DNA from 3 places in the Paenibacillus sp. EB106-06-01-XG199 genome. Region 3 is predicted to be linked to each of the others. Evidence: predicted binding sites of a transcription regulator. Region 3 holds the regulator's gene; each other region holds the start of a gene.

Region 1 (5,634 bases), on a different contig from region 3:
GTGTATTCGGCAGGGCATACTCATGATTTCCGTATCCATATCCCTTCTCCAATAAAATATGATCTCCCTGGGCAACCAGCACGGTTCCGCTAAAGCGTTCCGCATCCTCCCAGGTTTGCATGTATTGTTCGAGCCTGAACTGTATGTTTGTCATGTCTAGCCTCCTAATTCCTGTATTGCTCTATTGTATAAGACATGACAATAGCTGAATTGTAAAAAACGGACAGGCTTAGTTCAAGCTTTTGATATATTCGCTGGGAAGCAGCCCGCAGATGCTTTGAAATTCATGTATGAAATGAGCCTGATCATAATATCCGGTCTGCAGTGCTGCAGCGGTCAATTTGCTGCCTTCCATCCTGTTCAGCATCCCGAGAACGCTTTGAAAGCGCATGATGCGCGTAAAGGTTTTGGTGCCTACGCCGGTGCGTTCATAGAAGATTCTCCTCAGCTGCCGTTCACTGATGCATTCATAAAAGGTATATGTTTGTCAGGGTCTGTTCGCCAGCCCCCAAAGTGTTCCAAAGACAAAAATATAGAGCACAATACCCGCTACAACAAGCGCAGATAACCATCTGAGGATAAGCGGTTTGGAGGCATTTTTCCCCAAGAAGCTGGTAAAAAAGCAACCTGTGAAGCCTGTCATTAGAAGGTACAGAAGATCCTTATTGTATTCTTCAGCAAAATCGAAGGTATAAAGGATCAGAGCAATCACCGAGATAGTGAACAATATACGGGACAGGAATTTCATAGTTCCTCCTCTAGTAATTGTATATTTTTAACTTTATATTATAGCAAATATAATCTCCACTTTAAAAAATGGGATAAAGGAGGAAGTCCGATGTTTTATGACCAGGCACCTTATAAAGTCAAATTGGAATGGGGGCAAAGAGGAGCGCGGGCCGCGTCTGAACGTGGGGACATTGTGATCATAGTTGATGTGCTCAGCTTCTCTTCTACGGTAGTGACAGCGGTTCAGCACAAGGCCAATGTCTTTCCGTATCCCCCGCCAATCAATGAGAATGCCAAAGCCTATGCCAGAGCCAACAGTGCGGAAATCGTCTGGGGAAGAGCGGAGGCGATAAGAGAAGGAGGGCATTCCCTGTCACCATTGTCGTTTAGTTCTGCGGATTTTGGCCGTGACTTTGTATTATGTTCATTAAATGGTGCTGCGTGTACATGGATTGCTTCACAGGTGCCGGCGCTGCTCATCGGATGTTTCCTTAATGCGTCTGCCGTGGCTGAGGTTGCTAACCGGTTAATGCAGCAATTGCAGGCAAATATCACTGTGGTTCCCTGCGGCGAAAGGTGGTCCGATGTTAGGGATGGTGAAAATAATTTGCGTCCAGGCATTGAAGATTATTTAGGTGCAGGTCTGATTCTTTCCCAATTAACCGGCAGCAAATCTCCTGAGGCTGAGGTCTGTATTGGAGCTTTGAAGTACTCCAGCAAAACCATCAGGGAGCTTATATGGGATTGTGCAAGTGCCCGTGAACTTCGTGAGCGCGGGTATGAAGACGATGTGACCTATTGCTGCCAGGTGAATATTAGCAGTGCTGTGCCTATTCTTCAAGACACCAGCTTTATAAATGCTAAGGATCTTAATTAATAGACCAGATTTCCCCGTTGGATGAAGTCCAGGTTCTATCGCCGATAGTAATACTCCATAAGTAGCTTGCGGATTTCTGATCCAAAGAAGCCATCCATGATAAATCGTTCCATTGCCCCTCAGTTCTATCCATGATGGCTGTCCAATGACGTCCATTGTCTTGTGTTGCATAGAAGAGAAGAGAGGTATTGGTCTGGCCTTCCTCGTTCAGCAGCACGATTCCATAATTTGTAGAGGTGAAAAATATAGGAGAGGCAGGATTAAACTGAACAGCAGCGTATTTAGGAGGCACTTCAAGCAGCTCTTTGGCCCAGTGAATTCCTCCATCGGTTGTCTTATATAGTCCAATATCGCCTTGGCGTGGAGAATGGACCGTAATCCAGCCGGTGTCCTTCGTCTTAAACTTGAGGTCTCCAATGGGGCCGCTTGGCAAAGTGCCGCTCAAGGAATCGCTCAGCTTATGCCAGGATATGCCTCTGTCATTGCTCATATAGATACGGTTATCTGCCTGATACATTCCTGAACCTGCTGAAGTTGCCTTCCAGCTGTACCCAGCTTCCAAAGAATATTGGAATGTACGGATGTTATTATCTTCATCTATGTTACCGGCTTGCGGACTGTATGCGAACATAAGCTGGATTACGGACATAAGAACCCAGAGTGTTTTCATGGAAATCCCCTCCTCCTCCCATAGTATAGGAATAAATTGGGAGATAGGTTACAGAGAGATGAAAGAAAGGTTAATTTCCTTTTATGAAACTTTATGGATCTGGAAGCGTTTTATTGAGTATATACAAAAAAGGAGATGGAGAATATGTCTGAGCAAAAGAAAATTCAGGAGCTTGAGCACCGGATAGCTACGCTGGAGAATCAAGGCGGACATCCACCCGGCAACGACCCGAAAAAAATATTGCGCAGGGTGATATGGGGGATTCTGATCGTGTTTTTCCTGCTGACGGCAATAGGCGTAATGCAGTTTGTGAGCTCAGGCTAGCCAGATTGTTCATTCGTTCTTCTCATGAACGAGCAGTGTAGTGCAGACAAGCGTTATCATTAGTAAACACATCCCCCCCCCCTTATTAATAGATATGGACCCTGCCAGACGCCGGCGGGGTCACTTTTTTGTCCATGGGTTCTCCTAATCTTCTTCCTTCGGTTCTTGCAGCAGAATGGAGAAGGTCTGGGTTTCATGATCGACCTCAATGGTCTCAATGCCAACAAAATCCGGGATATCAGGATGCACGGCATCCACGCTGTAATCCGGATGGGTCATTAATAACTGGATGACTTGAATGGCGTCCATCTCGCTCCCCCTTACGGGTAAATTCACACTATACATAAGGTCTCTGCATTTCATTATGCATAGCTATTATCCCCGCAGCGTTTACCGAATATGTCGGTGGATTAAATTTCTGTCTTCGTTCCTTTCCATCACGGCCATCAATTGCCCCTGGAACACTCGTCTCTGAATCTGGTCAATCCGCTGCATGGCCAGCTCAGCAGGAACCTGAAAGGTTGAAGCGATATATTGGACGGCATCTTCACGGAGTTCAGGCAACATTCTGGCAGAAATCATGGAGTAGGGCATCGCCGCATAAAGGATAAAACGCTCGGATTCATCCTCCTGTGCCTGTGTGAACTGTTCGGGCATCAGCGTGTGGTTACCGGCATGGCGAAGCAAATGGCAGAGCTCATGGAGGAACTCGAGACGCTGCAGCTCGGGAGGAAGGCGGCTGTCAATAAACATGCTGTACATGCCTGCAGAGGCTTCAATGCTCTTGCTTCTTACATCCAGATAATGAATCCAGATATTCAGCCGCTCCGATATGTACTCAATGGAGATTTGCGACGGCTGTTGCACGTTCAACCGCTGATATAAATCTTCAGTCCATTTCTCCAGGGCGGTCATTTGATAGTAGGATTGCATGGGAATCACCTCGATATAGGATCGTATGTTCGTATTATTGGCCAAAAGAAAAGCCCGAAAGGGCTCAAGGATAACCGGAACTCATGTTCTTATATATGTAATCATAAATCAATCAAACTACAATATCAAGTGTTTTTCCCAAATTGGGGTGTGGGCTCTGCTGGAGCATTTGGACCAGATTCTGGCTTTGGATCTCAGTCGTTTTTGTGGCAATATTCATGACTTGCAGCCCTGAAGCCTGGTATAGGGACGTCTGACTCATCGCCATTGATAATGCAGCAATGTCCATGTTCCACCTCCTGAAAGTTTTTTGAAGCTTTACTACTTAGATGCTGCGTCACAAAAAACTCGCTTCGGAAGCATGCGCTAAGTTTTGTGAGCAATGCTTCCTGAAAGTTCTTCGTACAAAACTCACATCGAAAGCATACGCTAAGTTTTTTGAAGCTTCACAGCTTTGAATTTACTTACTGTATATCGACAATGACAGGCCGATACTTTAGGTGAATGACATTTCTTTGCCGTTTGGCCTATACGGTACATCAGCCTTTGTCATATTCTGTGCTATATTCAATATTCACGAGGAGGAATTTAAATAATGGGTATAGATTATGGTTGCGGTAATAACGTTGGTGGAGTAAACCAAGGTCCACCGGTAGTTATGCCGGTAGTAAGTCCATGGACATCGACAAACTCCATTCTGGTTCTCTTCATTCTTCTGGTAATTATTACAAAAGCCTGTATATTCTAAATTAGACTCAATCGAATGTTGCCCCGTCAGGCATATGCCAGATGGGGCTATTTCTTTTTTTTACGGGCTGTGGGTCCAATCTGACGTTTGATTCTTCCCGTGGTTTCGTCGACTTCAATGATATAGAGTTCTTTTACCGTGCCTGCAAGTGCAAACCATTCCTTGAAGGCTTCTTCCTCAGACATGGGCCCGTAAAGCCTTTTTCCCCGATAACAAATATAGAACACCTTGGCTCTCCGCGCGTGGAATATTATCCCACTTTATATTACGCCTAATTCACGGAAGATTGCATAAAGAACATTTGTTCGCATATAATACATACAAATATTCCTGGGATTTCTTAAGGAGGCGGTTTACATGAGTGCAAAAGAATTGGAGAAGCTGATCGGGCAGGTAATTGAGATCATATATGAGGACAAGTCGGGGAACATCACCCAGCGCAGAGTTGAGGTTCATGGGATTAAAGCCGGGCTGCTTCGGGCCACTTGTCTGACCACGGGCGGTCCAAGGGTATTCCGGACAGCAAACATCCTTGCCTGGCGCCAGGCAAAGGCCCGTTATGCTGGATGATACAGCGCGCAAGCTGCTGAGGATCATGTACCATTTCAGCAACCACTTCCGGAGGATGCCAACACTGCCTGAGCTTGCAAGGCTCAGCGGGCGGACACCGGCGGGAATCTATTCCGGATTTCGCGAGCTGGTGCTGGAGGGTCATATCCAATGGCAGCCGCCACAGCCTATAGAATCGGCGGTTATTTTGGTGGCCTGGGAAACTCCCGGGCCTGGAGCGCATACTTCAATCAGCGGCCACTGGAAGGATGACTGAGGCAATCTGCGTAGCGCTACGTACACAAGAAACGGATACCCTCCGGGAGGACGGTATCCGTTTTTTTGTTATTTGAACATGAATTCTACCTTAGTTCCGTCAGCAAAATCCTCCAGCTGATTGCCTACCCAGCTTCCTGCCCCGCGGTTATCGCTTGGCGTTATGTATTCAATGTCGGCTCCGGCACCGCCTTCGTCACACATGGCCATCGGCCATTCATCACGGTCGTAGCCTTTTTTGGTCGGAACCCCTTTTAAGGATTCCTTGCGGTTTGCTTCGGCTTCCCCCCGGTTGATGGTGCAGATCGCCGATTCCCCGCTGCTGATTGCCTCCTGGATATGTCCGGCTGTCTCCGGGTAACGATCCGCCGGGAATTCGAGCTGGACTACCTCGGAGTCTTCCGAAGAAGGCGTCGTGACGTTCTGGCCATTATCTTCAAACCAGTAAGCCGCCAGGACCAACAGTGCAATGATGATAAGACTGGAGATGAATTTCTTCTTTTTCACATCTGCTCCTCCTAAAAGTTT
Region 2 (5,634 bases), on a different contig from region 3:
GATCGGGATTAAAAGATGCTTGTTTTACCTTTTTATGGTATGATTATCTTCTAAATATTACCAGTAAAATAATGGTAAAAAAGGAGAAGTTCTAATGACACTAGCAAAATGCTTTAAGTTCTCAATGACATTATTATTCATTTTAATTATTTGTTCAGCATGCCAAAGCAACAAAGAAGAAGGGCCAAAGGAGTACATTTCGTATGATGAATTAAAAAGCTTAGCTGAAAAAGGCGTATCATTGAATTGGGGGGATTTTGACAAGTATTCCTTTGAGGATATCGGATCAGGAATATATATAAGAAAGTACAAAATCGAAGGAGGACACCAACTGTTAATTAAGGGGAAAAGCCTAGAAAGTCCACCTGAGAAAATTTATATTGTTAATCAAAATGGTAAGGAGCTAGAACTTACTCAAGATAACTTGAGTGAATTGTAAGACTTGAAGTAAACACCTTGGAACATTGCTACACTAACGGTTTTTTTAATGGTTGTATGGGGCTTATTTGACCGAAACATCCCCTCTGCCTACGAAAAAACGGGAAATATGACCTGCTGGCAACCGTTACGGTTTGGTAAACTCCTATCTTAACCCAAATTGTGTTACTCACATAGCGTGGTTTGGACATACGAGAGTTCAGCAACTGAGACAGCCCCAGTTGCTGATTAAAGGGGATTAGGTTTAAGTTGCTTTACGGGACCGCTGCTAATTTTAACGCATTACATAGCCGTTTTCACTCCACGAGCTGCTGTTAGGCGCTGTCAGATAAATAGTTCTCCATGGATCGCAGATCCGTATTTTTGAACTTTATGACCTCCTTGATTGCTTTAACACGATCCGGTTTGCCCCGTTTGCTCAGTCGGGCAAAAGACCATTTCTCTTTGCCGTCATTCATCGAAAAGGTTGGTGAACGCGTTGAAGAAACCCAATGCTTGTTGAAATTAATCCAATCAATATCCGTACAGACAGAACCGTGGTCATAAAAAAGTTTCAAAACCTCCTTGATAGTTGTTGTCATCATTTAATAATTTTATGGCTAGTCATACATAGTTAAACATTAACATGCAGGCTCTTTTGCTATATAAGCGCTAGTCTGAATAAGCACACCCATTAAAACTTTCAGGTCCGACACGGTTAACGTTTACAGTGCTGTTCACAAATAAGGAATAGATGATCTCAGCTGCTGGAGCGGGATTGTAGTCAGAGCCTATTAAGTAAAGCGGGAACAAGTTAGTAGGTGTTGTTGCCCCTGGATTTAACTGAAGCCGGTTTGAAGCAACTATGGGATCAGTAGCTGCACTCCCCCTAACCACAAACAGGTTTAAAGTGATAAATCCTCCTGAAAACACAAAAAAAGTTGCGACGCCATTGAACTGTACCCTAATAGGGCCCTGAGATCCGGCAGTGGTTAATCCAATCTGGCCAATTAATACATTTTGGTTTGCTGTCAATCCTGCGCCATTCATGCTGCCGGCAATGCTAGCGTTTTGAGAAGTCCGAGCATCGAGTAAACGTGTCATACATCAAGCCTCCCATAGTTTTTGAGATATGGTATGCAGCTAATTCAAAGAGTTCGTCCGCAGGGAGGCAATCATTTAGAGACAGCTAGCCGGTCAGGATGAATGTGTAAACGGATTCCAGAGGGGACCACAATATGTAGAGATTGCACGCGGGGGATATCGCTTACACGACAACGTTATTTTGAGGTAATGGCATAGGAGAAGGGAGGGGGAATTGCCTCCCTCCTATCATTAAATAAAAAACGGGAGTAAAAACAATGCAGTGATGGCACCAAAAGGAATCCGTCTCTGGATAAAGCGGCGTCTGGGGAAAAAGCCTGGATGGAAACCGAATTGTCTGTAGGTAGAGTTTTGCGCAGGCATACCCTGAAACATCTCGTTTGTAGGAATAGCAAGAGTAACGAAATCCTGGTCTACATGGGCAATAAACCCATCATGAGACTGACCATCCGTAGTAGTTACACCAACGTACTTATTCATGCAACTCCAAGCGACCTGTTGATAATTATTTGCGTCCATAAAATAATACCTCCTCAGATAAATACATCCTGACAACAGTCTATGGACTATAACCTATATTGTTGACGGCGAATGCCCATTAATTATTATTTGATGTATTACATTCTTAAGGAGAGAATGCTCATTGATTTTCTTCTTTGAAATTAACGATAATGTCACTCAATTGTTTAGGGTAGAGTATCTATGCCTGTACCCAAAAATTTGGCCAAGGGACTAGATGAGTTTCCCGGAGTCTTAGCCGTCATTTGACCTTCCCAAACAAGGCTCATGTATCCATTCTTCAACTCGTAATAATAAACGCTATCGCTGTGCAGGAAATACCACTTAGAATAGTCATTTTCAGTGTAAATAAAACTAGTCATAGGGCCTTCCGGATACACAGTGGAATAATAAAATTGAACCCGGGGCAAACCTAACCCAAAGACTGCGCAGTGCGAATAGGAACATAACTCACGTTCTTCCTGACGAAAGGAGAAGGTAACTCATCCTGTAACGCCCCGTTTACATTTAGTTTTAGGGGTTAGCAGCATTCGCTGTACCGCTGATTGAAAAGTTACACATTACAGTAAAAAACAAAAATATTGTTTTCTTCAAGTTAATCCATCCTTTACTTTTTTTATTTAGACTTGCTGATTTGGAAAAAGTTGCAGCATGAAGCAAAGCCGGAGCCTTAACCTTGGAATAGCCATCCATCCATCTGGCATTTCTTCTACCGTTGAGAGAAACTTTACAAAACCTGATTGAACCTTATAATGAGTAGTGAAGCGCCGCAAAGATCATACAGAACCTAATTGAACCTTATAGATAGGTGTGGGTTACGCTCACAATGTTTAAGCCGGGGGGGGGGGGGGGGATCCCTTCGCCATCATCTCAAAAAACTAAATGCGGCGCGGTTTTCCGGATTTCCGGTGGACTGCGTCTTTCCTTTGTTGCAGAGAGGGGGCAGGATGTTATGCGATGCCTGACGATACGGCAGCCTTGGGCGACGCTCATTGCGCTTGGTGAAAAATCATTCGAGACCCGTTCCTGGAGAACGGCTTACCGGGGTGAAATCGCCATTCATGCCGGTTTGAAGATTGATAAGGCAATATGCCTACAGGAGCCTTTCCAATCGGTGCTCGCCCGTCACGGTCTTACAGCTGACAATTTGCCTGCCGGAGCGATTATAGCGACAGGTTCGCTGATAAACTGTTATGAAGTTACAGCTGGTATGGCTGAAGAAGGCTGGCCCTACGGCAGCGAATATATCTTTGGAGATTATAGGGAGGGACGGTTTGCCTGGGAACTGACGGGGGTCACTCCTCTGGAGGGGAACATTCCGGCCAAGGGCCGACTGGGCTTCTGGGAGTATCCTGTTCCGGCGGTCCGGTGAAATACAAGTATGAAAGGGATACCGCCCGGGTATCTTTTTAAATATAGGGCTTTGTGTATCTTTATCTCTGCCGGAGCCAATCAGGTTGTTCAGGAAGGAGCGTATGCATAGGAAATGGGCAGTCTTCTTATTGCGTGGCTTTGCATGTTATGTTTATTTCTTACGTTTAAGGATAAGGTAAGCCGGAGAATTCTATATCCCGTGGCGCTGGTAGTTATTTTCGGCACATTGGGCTATTGGAAGGTTTTAATGTAATTTATAGCAGGTACTTTATTCAGGTCTTGCCGACTCCCATGGCGAGGCCTGTTTTTATTCTTCAACGCTCCAAAGTCTATAGGCTTGCTTGAGGACCGGGTTTGATTTTGTACTGTTCCTCATAACTGTGGTAGCCGGAGATATCGAGTCCCAGGTATTTGCGCATATGGATAGCGGCCTGTGCAGCGATGACGTCATCCAGCAGCAGCATCCGTTCATGATATCCCCGGCATATAAATTTGGCCTCGATGCCGACCTGGAGCCGCTGCTGTTCATAGACTTTAACTCCGCGTTTCCTCATTTCGGCGCGCACATCCCTCAGATCGGCAGTAGCCGCATTCGCAGCAGTACGGAGAACATCCATGTATGGGGCGGGGGTCCGCAGTTGTGTCGACATAATGGCTGAATCCCGTTCAAAGGCTGATAAAATCAGCGGAAGCAATATATAGGATTTGACCAGTGTATTATCGTTACTCTCCGCTCTATGCATAAATTCAATCACCTCTAATAAGAACGTATATTCGTATTTTAACCGATTATTCGAAAATTAATCAATGGAATTTCTAAACAACTGAAACAATGTGACATAATTCACAAAATAATTATAAGAATTATTTTATATTAAAATTGAAATAATAAATATTGAAAAATAAAGCTCATTAAAAAGGAGAATTGTGATGAATTATGAGGGAAGTCTCCGCCGCGGGTTGTTGTTCGGGTTGTTTTTAAGTGTTCCACTATGGATGTCCATGATCGGCTGGGTTCAGCTGTTATAAAATATACAAATCCTAAGTCCGGCCGTTGCCCGCTGACTTATGTAAATTGACAATGACTAAAAACTGCTGCCAAGAGCTGGCGACAGTTTTTTTGCTGTTTCGACATGAGTTGAAAAATGGTTCGAATATACTAATTTTTAATATTGAAAATTTGTTTTATGTGATCGGTGAATACAACGAAACCCTTATGTGTTGCGGAATTGAGGACTTTTTCAGAGAATCTAGCAAAAAAAATAAGGAATAGATTGACAAACGGAGGGGTGAAGAGATAGACTGATTCTAGTCCGAAAGTAACAAAAGTCATAGACTACATAGAAAACAACTGTTACCAACTTCTCATGTATAATCGCAAACCGTTCGAAAGAGCGGGACGCAAAGTCAGGAATCTACAGCACTCTAAAGGTGCCACGATCGTCCGGCCGCCATGAAGCTAACCCTTCTTGGCGGTCTTTTTGTTGTTACGGGCTAATCTGTGCATTCATAGAATAGTTACATAGGAGGTACATATCATTGTTGAGGAAAAAATCATTAGCCTTGATTCTGACGGGGGTTTTAACCGTCGGCAATATGCTTCATCCGGGGATCAATGCAGAAGCGGCGGCAAGTATGCCGTACACCCCAACACCGGTGCTGGGAGTCGCCGGGAATTTCAACGCCTTTATCTTTGGAGATTTTGCACAAAGCAATGACCAGATCCACGGACGGCTCGCTGCTGCAGGGAACATTACTCTTCAGGGATATGGCGTATCCAAGGATGCTGTGGGCGGAGATGTGCTTATCGCCGGCAAAGACATCGACTTTTCAAATGGAACAGTTTATGGCACCTCTGTGTATGGAGGCAGTATGAAAAGTTCAGGAGCCGATCTTAAAGGAGGTAAGCGGCAGGATCATCCGATCGATTTTCAAGCTGAGGAGCAATTTTTGATTCAGCGTTCGAGTGAACTCGCTGCTCTGAAACAAACGCAGCCCTTTGTCAGAGATGGAGGGAAAATGACGATTAACGCTCCGGATTCCTTTAATGTCATTCATTTGACTGCTGCGGATTTGGCGGTTACCAACGGTCTCCAGTTCAATATTGCAGGAAACGCCACGGTAATTATCAATGTAAGCGGGAATAAGGTCGTCATTCCGGATTTTCAAATGTGGAACGGAAAATCTCATAATGTGTTGTTCAACTTCTACGAAGCTTCT
Region 3 (5,634 bases):
TGTTGGAGCTTACGGAACTCCGGCTGTTCTCCAGCTGAGAAATTGGACCAAAGTGCTTCATAAGGATTAATCCCGATCATCTTTGTAAAAGGGAACGTCTCATAAGTTTCATAAAGATTCCTGGCTTCCCTGCGAACAGCAACTTCAAGCTCTTTAGGATCAATGGAGTCACCTGCAGCTTCACATGCATTGCGGAAGGCTTCTTCAACACTCCGTTCATCCCAGAGCAATGTATCGTCAAGATCAAATAGTACGGCGGTAATTGGCATTAGATTTCTCCCTCTCCCTACGCTGTTATATCTTCCTACTCGTGTACTACTTCGATGTTATTGGCTTTGCCGAACTCCTCCAGGCGTACACCCATGGCCTCAGTGTTATAGCGGTTAATCAGCTTGGAGAAAATCCACTGTTTGCGCTTGCCCTTATATTTAAGCACGACCACTCCACGGGACAAAGTGATCTTCTCAATATCTCCAGCTTGCAGCCAGCGTTCACGGTTATACTTAATCGTAGACACTCTGTTGCGCTCAACCTTCAGATACGGACGCCGGAAGAATAGAAGTGCCGCCAGCGCAAAGTAAAGAACGACGCCCAGCCAATTGGCAAGGATGCCGCTGCCTCTGGCCTCGTCGATCGAGCCTACCACCCAGAACATAATTCCAAGCAGCATTAGAACAACAGGAAATGCAATGTTGCGGCCCTTAAAGATATCACTATTTTTCGCAGCTGATTTTGACGAAGAAACATAAATGGAATCCTTGCCCTGCTTCTTTCTTTGCTTGTTGATCTGCTGTGTGTTGCGTTGAACCATTCTTTCCCAAGAACGGGCCATGTCAGTTCCCCCTAGTCATCCTGTAATATCTATGAAAAAGACACACTGGACTAATGTTTGAGTCCCTTGTTGCCTTGTTCATGCTCATCATTATCCACGATTTCAATAGTGTCGAGCTGGGCCCGGAAGTTGCTGCGGATGTTGCCCAGATAAATCTCGCGGAGCTTGGCCCGTTCAGCCAATTCCTCTTCACTCAGGCCGCCATTCTTCTGTTTGCGTGCCAGTTCATTGATGCGTGCGACCAATTCGTCAATATTCAATACTTTCCCCTCCCCTATAAATTCATTCTAACTTTGCCATGAGAAAAAGAGCTTGTCAAGGTCTCCCCCCTGAAAGCTCTTTACGTCAGTCTATACTGCTTATGATGAAGTTAATACACAGGCAATGTCAGTATATCTCCAGCCTGAATGTTCCCGTTCTTCAAACCGCTTGTTTTTTTAATTCCTTCTATATATACGACCGTCTTCATACCCGCTGGTTTGTTCTTTAGGGCGATACTCCAGAGCGTGTCTCCGCGTTCAACTACTACCCGCTTTTCCTGCTTCACTAATGATGCTGAACTCGCAAAAACATTACCAACAACTGTAAATCCCGATACAACAAGCATAAAGACCAGCATTAGCTTCACCAGATACTCTTTCCGGCATAGTCCTATGATCTCCGAAAATAAAGCGGCGGCGGATTGTTTCATTTCATTCATATGATTAGAAGCAGATTGTCCTCTAGTTGAATTAACTTCACCGGCCTCTTCGTAGATGCTGCGGTATGTACTGTATTTTAACATTGTCATCGTCCTCCAAACACTTGTTCTTACTTTCGAAAATAATATAACACGAACATGTGTTTTGATCAATAGATTTTTTAGAACAATTGTTCGCTTTTTTCCGTATCCATAAATGTGTCAGTTTTCAGCACCGGCATTGCCTTTTCCCGCCATTTTCAAACCGTTATTGGATACTAATATGGTAAAAGGCTACTATTTCCACTATTAATCTCAGATTGTTAGAACTTATGTTTGTACGAACGGAAGTTCTATGTTATAATTTTCCCAAACATACTATATGGGGTTGATTCCGATGTCAAAGATTTCGAGTCGTCAGCTGGCGATCCTGGAATTTATACGTAACGAAGTCCGTAGCAAGGGTTATCCTCCGTCCGTCCGGGAAATCGGTGAAGCTGTAGGCTTGGCCTCAAGCTCCACAGTGCACGGCCATCTGGACCGGCTTGAGAAGAAAGGCCTTATCCGCCGCGACCCTACGAAACCGCGTGCAATTGAGCTGCTCGGCCAGGAAGATTCCGAGAATGTACATCAATTCGTACAGACGGTTACCCGTATTCCTGTCGTAGGTAAGGTCACCGCCGGGGTGCCGATTACCGCAACGGAGAATATCGAAGATTACTTCCCACTACCTTCCCACTATGTGGGAGATAACAAGGTATTTATGCTCTCCGTTCTCGGTGACAGCATGGTGGAAGCAGGTATTATGAATGGTGACTATGTAATCGTCCGCCAGCAGCAGACTGCTGACAACGGCGATATCGTCGTTGCCATGACCGAAGAAGACGAAGCTACAGTCAAGACATTCTACAAAGAACGTGACCACATTCGTCTACAGCCGGAGAATCCGGCTTATGAACCCCTCCGTCTTAACCGCGTTACGATTTTGGGACGAGTTATCGGTCTCTTCCGCGATATCCATTAATATTTTTGTTCATATTTAAGGGCTGCTTCACTTGAAAAAGTGAAGCAGCCCTTTCCCCTTTTCAAATGGTCATTTTACTCATCACGAACATTTGTTCTGTTTATCCCATATAACAATTCCTTCGAACAGCAACAGCACTCCGCACATATTCTGATAGCAAAGGAGTGCTGAATCTATGCCTAATTATCGGATTATTGTTGATTTGTCGCAGCGCATGCTTTATTTGCTTGACAATAACATCGTTACCAGAGGGTTCCCTGTCGGTATTGGCACCATGCTTACCGTTACACCGGCGGGAGAATACACTATCATTAACAAACAGCCTAAGCCTGGCGGACCCTTCGGTGCATTCTGGATGGGTCTATCCAAACCACATTACGGCATTCATGGAACGAATGACCCTTCCTCCATCGGACATATGGTCTCCCATGGCTGTATCCGCATGTACAATGAGGATGTGCTGGCCCTTGCAGCAATCGTGCCTATTGGAACACGGGTTACAATAAGGGATTAACAGCATGGTGATCAGACAAAAGCAAAAACACCCTAAGGATCACAAAAAAATGATCGAGGGTGTTTTTCATTGTGCTTAATATGGGTCCTTCCTGTCTGCCGATTCATACCGGTCGCGTATTTCACGATTTTTAGCATATATGTACAAATCCAAAGCTATTATTCCTCTCCGGGCAAGTTTAACCAACAGTACGAATGCGTAAATACAAGCTACAACCGATATGAGCCACATCAATACGCTAAACACGCCAATACCATTAAGGAAAAAAATCTCACGATGCATAGACAACTTTCCTCACTCCCCTGTGTTCATAAATATGAAAATACCCCACCGTTTTGGCAGGGTACAGTTATTCCGTCATTATACTGTTGGGTGGAACAAATTGTATATGATCTTTATTTCAGCAGATTTGGCCTAGGCTCTATCGGAAAGGCTGGTTTGTTGTGTTTCGGCAGCCTCATCAGAGGAACCATGTCCGGGACCCAGCAAATTCAGCACAATCACACCAATGACGATTAAGGTTATTCCTATTACGCTGCCTGTATTTATTTTTTCTTTCCAGATCAGTACCGAGATAAGAACTGTAGCTACCGCCCCGATTCCAGACCAAATTGCATAGGCCGTATTTAATGGAATAGTCTTCAGTGATAACGACAAAAAGAAGAACGAGCAAATAAAACTAATCAGCATTACGATTACAGGAATAATTTTGGTGAATCCTTGCGATGCTTTGAGCATCGAAGTTCCTACAAGTTCGCTGGCAATGGATATCGCCAAAAACAGATACGGCACTTACTTCTCCTCCTTTACTCCGTCCATCAATTCTTTGTAAATGCGTTCTTTTAACTCCTGATCTGGCGGTGCCAGTCCAAACTTTTCTGCAAACCAGAGTCCGTCGGTCACCAGTCGGGCAATGGTTGCACGAAGTGGATCCACACCGTCATTTTCAAAATTGTGTTGCCATTCAGCATATTTCTCCTGCATGTTTGTCAACAACCCTGGATTCGTAAATAAAGCTGCTGCCAGCACCGAGTTCATGTCACTGCCTTCTCCAAAACCATAAAAAGTAGATTCAATGTACGCCCTGCTCCATTTACCAGCTTCTCGCTGGTCATGCTCTACACGGCTCTGAACATCTTCCGTAAAGTTTCGGGTCAGCTCATCCACCATACCGGAAACCAGTTGTTCCTTGTTAGGAAAGTGATACAGTAAACCGCCTTTGCTCACGTTGGCCGCTTTGGCCACAGCTTCCAGAGTTAAGTGCTCCACCCCTTGATCACGAACAATGGAGGAAGCCGCTTGCAAAATCATTTTTTTCTTAGAGCTGTTGTTATGTACAGTCACCTTATCACCCCCATTTGAACTGTACCGTCTGGACGGTTTTTTGTCAAACCAATATAAGTATAAATAACCTGACTACTCCGCAAGCAAAAATATATTGTGAATACGCTATCCGCTTGCAATGCCCACAAAATGGGTAATAACTACCATATAGTTTGAAGATCAGCTATTCGTTCCGCTATTGGCCGTTCTCTTTAAGTTTGGTTACGCGCATATGTCTTATCCATACTTATGTAAGGTGAATGAATGGGCTATCCTAGAGTTATACAGGAATTCAACCTTACAGGCGGGAGGAAAAAGATGAAAAAGAACAAACCATTCTATACAATTTGGTGGTTCTGGGTGGTCTTAGTAGCCGCCGGCATCATAGGGTTGGTTACCCTCGGGAACGATGACAAGTCAGATGATCATACTTCTTCGATTACGGCGCTAGCAACACCGATGGTTACTGCCAAGCCAACAACTGAATCAAGTCCATCTCCAGCAACAAAACCAACGACTAAGCCTACAGCAGAACCTACAACTGCCCCACCCCTTTCACCTTCAGCCGAACGAACTGTCAACGCCACTCAAGCAACGTCTGCTGATCAAGTACCTTTATCTGCTGACGAGGTGCTGGCTTTTACTGCCAATCTTACAGGTAAAACTTTTATAAAAGACGTAAACGTCGGGACAGACAATATAACGGTTACTTTTTTTGAGACTTACCAAGCATATAAAGAAGCGAACCCAACCTCCGGCATTACAAAAGAAGATTACATCGATTACTTTTCTACAGGCGACCAAATAAACAAACTGCTCATGGAAGAAACAAGCCGATTATTTGCGCAATTCCCCGGAGCTGCTTCGATTGACATGGTGATTCCCTACGATGGGAAAATCTATTCCGTAGCTCTCACGCAAGGAGAAATCGAGCGATTTTATAACGTGGACTTCAGTACACTGGCTTCCAATGAGATATGGAGAGAGAAAGTAAGCAATCCACACTTCAACAAAAGAGACCGGCAACAATTCGTTGAGCAGTTCATCCAAGTAAATTAATAAGTAGTTTGTGATGTACACCGATTAATTGTATAATCTACTAAATATTAACTAGGAGTGACCGCAATGAGTAAACTCACGCGTTCAGACAAAGCTATCGTTTCCTTTTTACTTGGTTTCGCCTCCGTGTTCATTATTGCATTCTTCGTAATTCGATATATTGTGCAAAATGTTTCATTTGCTCCATAAAATCCATAATCACT

The links. The regulator LexA, encoded in region 3, represses DNA repair genes until DNA is damaged. The targets are predictions, from matches to a motif close to CGAACATATGTTCG.
Region 1: a site for LexA is predicted at 3,552-3,565, ahead of AC3WT9_RS14155 (ImmA/IrrE family metallo-endopeptidase). Genes of this name have one in related genera too.
Region 2: a site for LexA is predicted at 4,178-4,191, ahead of AC3WT9_RS24060 (YhjD family protein). Genes of this name have one in related genera too.

The regions. Positions count from the first base shown of each region.
Region 1 is NZ_JBYTDQ010000003.1:751,515-757,148, reverse strand. It holds gene AC3WT9_RS14190 (serine hydrolase domain-containing protein) at 1-154, opposite strand, end outside; gene AC3WT9_RS14185 (helix-turn-helix domain-containing protein) at 230-463, opposite strand; gene AC3WT9_RS14180 (hypothetical protein) at 488-748, opposite strand; gene AC3WT9_RS14175 (2-phosphosulfolactate phosphatase) at 839-1,606, shown strand; gene AC3WT9_RS14170 (WD40/YVTN/BNR-like repeat-containing protein) at 1,599-2,276, opposite strand; gene AC3WT9_RS14165 (hypothetical protein) at 2,421-2,600, shown strand; gene AC3WT9_RS14160 (hypothetical protein) at 2,745-2,909, opposite strand; gene AC3WT9_RS14155 (ImmA/IrrE family metallo-endopeptidase) at 2,991-3,533, opposite strand; gene AC3WT9_RS14150 (YjfB family protein) at 3,646-3,822, opposite strand; gene AC3WT9_RS14145 (YjcZ family sporulation protein) at 4,129-4,281, shown strand; gene AC3WT9_RS14140 (hypothetical protein) at 4,329-4,466, opposite strand; gene AC3WT9_RS14135 (hypothetical protein) at 4,639-4,851, shown strand; gene AC3WT9_RS14130 (hypothetical protein) at 4,841-5,107, shown strand; gene AC3WT9_RS14125 (NucA/NucB deoxyribonuclease domain-containing protein) at 5,176-5,613, opposite strand.
Region 2 is NZ_JBYTDQ010000007.1:168,259-173,892, reverse strand. It holds gene AC3WT9_RS24085 (hypothetical protein) at 95-439, shown strand; gene AC3WT9_RS24080 (hypothetical protein) at 753-995, opposite strand; gene AC3WT9_RS24075 (hypothetical protein) at 1,090-1,521, opposite strand; gene AC3WT9_RS24070 (phosphatidylinositol kinase) at 1,753-2,040, opposite strand; gene AC3WT9_RS24065 (ASCH domain-containing protein) at 2,993-3,412, shown strand; gene AC3WT9_RS24060 (YhjD family protein) at 3,744-4,157, opposite strand; cyclic di-GMP riboswitch class I at 4,781-4,870, shown strand; partial or broken gene AC3WT9_RS24055 (choice-of-anchor A family protein) at 4,954-5,634, shown strand, end outside.
Region 3 is NZ_JBYTDQ010000001.1:463,850-469,483, reverse strand. It holds gene AC3WT9_RS02430 (HAD family hydrolase) at 1-269, opposite strand, end outside; gene AC3WT9_RS02425 (hypothetical protein) at 305-832, opposite strand; gene AC3WT9_RS02420 (DUF896 domain-containing protein) at 883-1,092, opposite strand; gene AC3WT9_RS02415 (LysM peptidoglycan-binding domain-containing protein) at 1,203-1,616, opposite strand; gene lexA (transcriptional repressor LexA) at 1,909-2,535, shown strand; gene AC3WT9_RS02405 (L,D-transpeptidase) at 2,711-3,049, shown strand; gene AC3WT9_RS02400 (DMT family transporter) at 3,464-3,841, opposite strand; gene AC3WT9_RS02395 (TetR/AcrR family transcriptional regulator) at 3,842-4,393, opposite strand; gene AC3WT9_RS02390 (hypothetical protein) at 4,691-5,431, shown strand.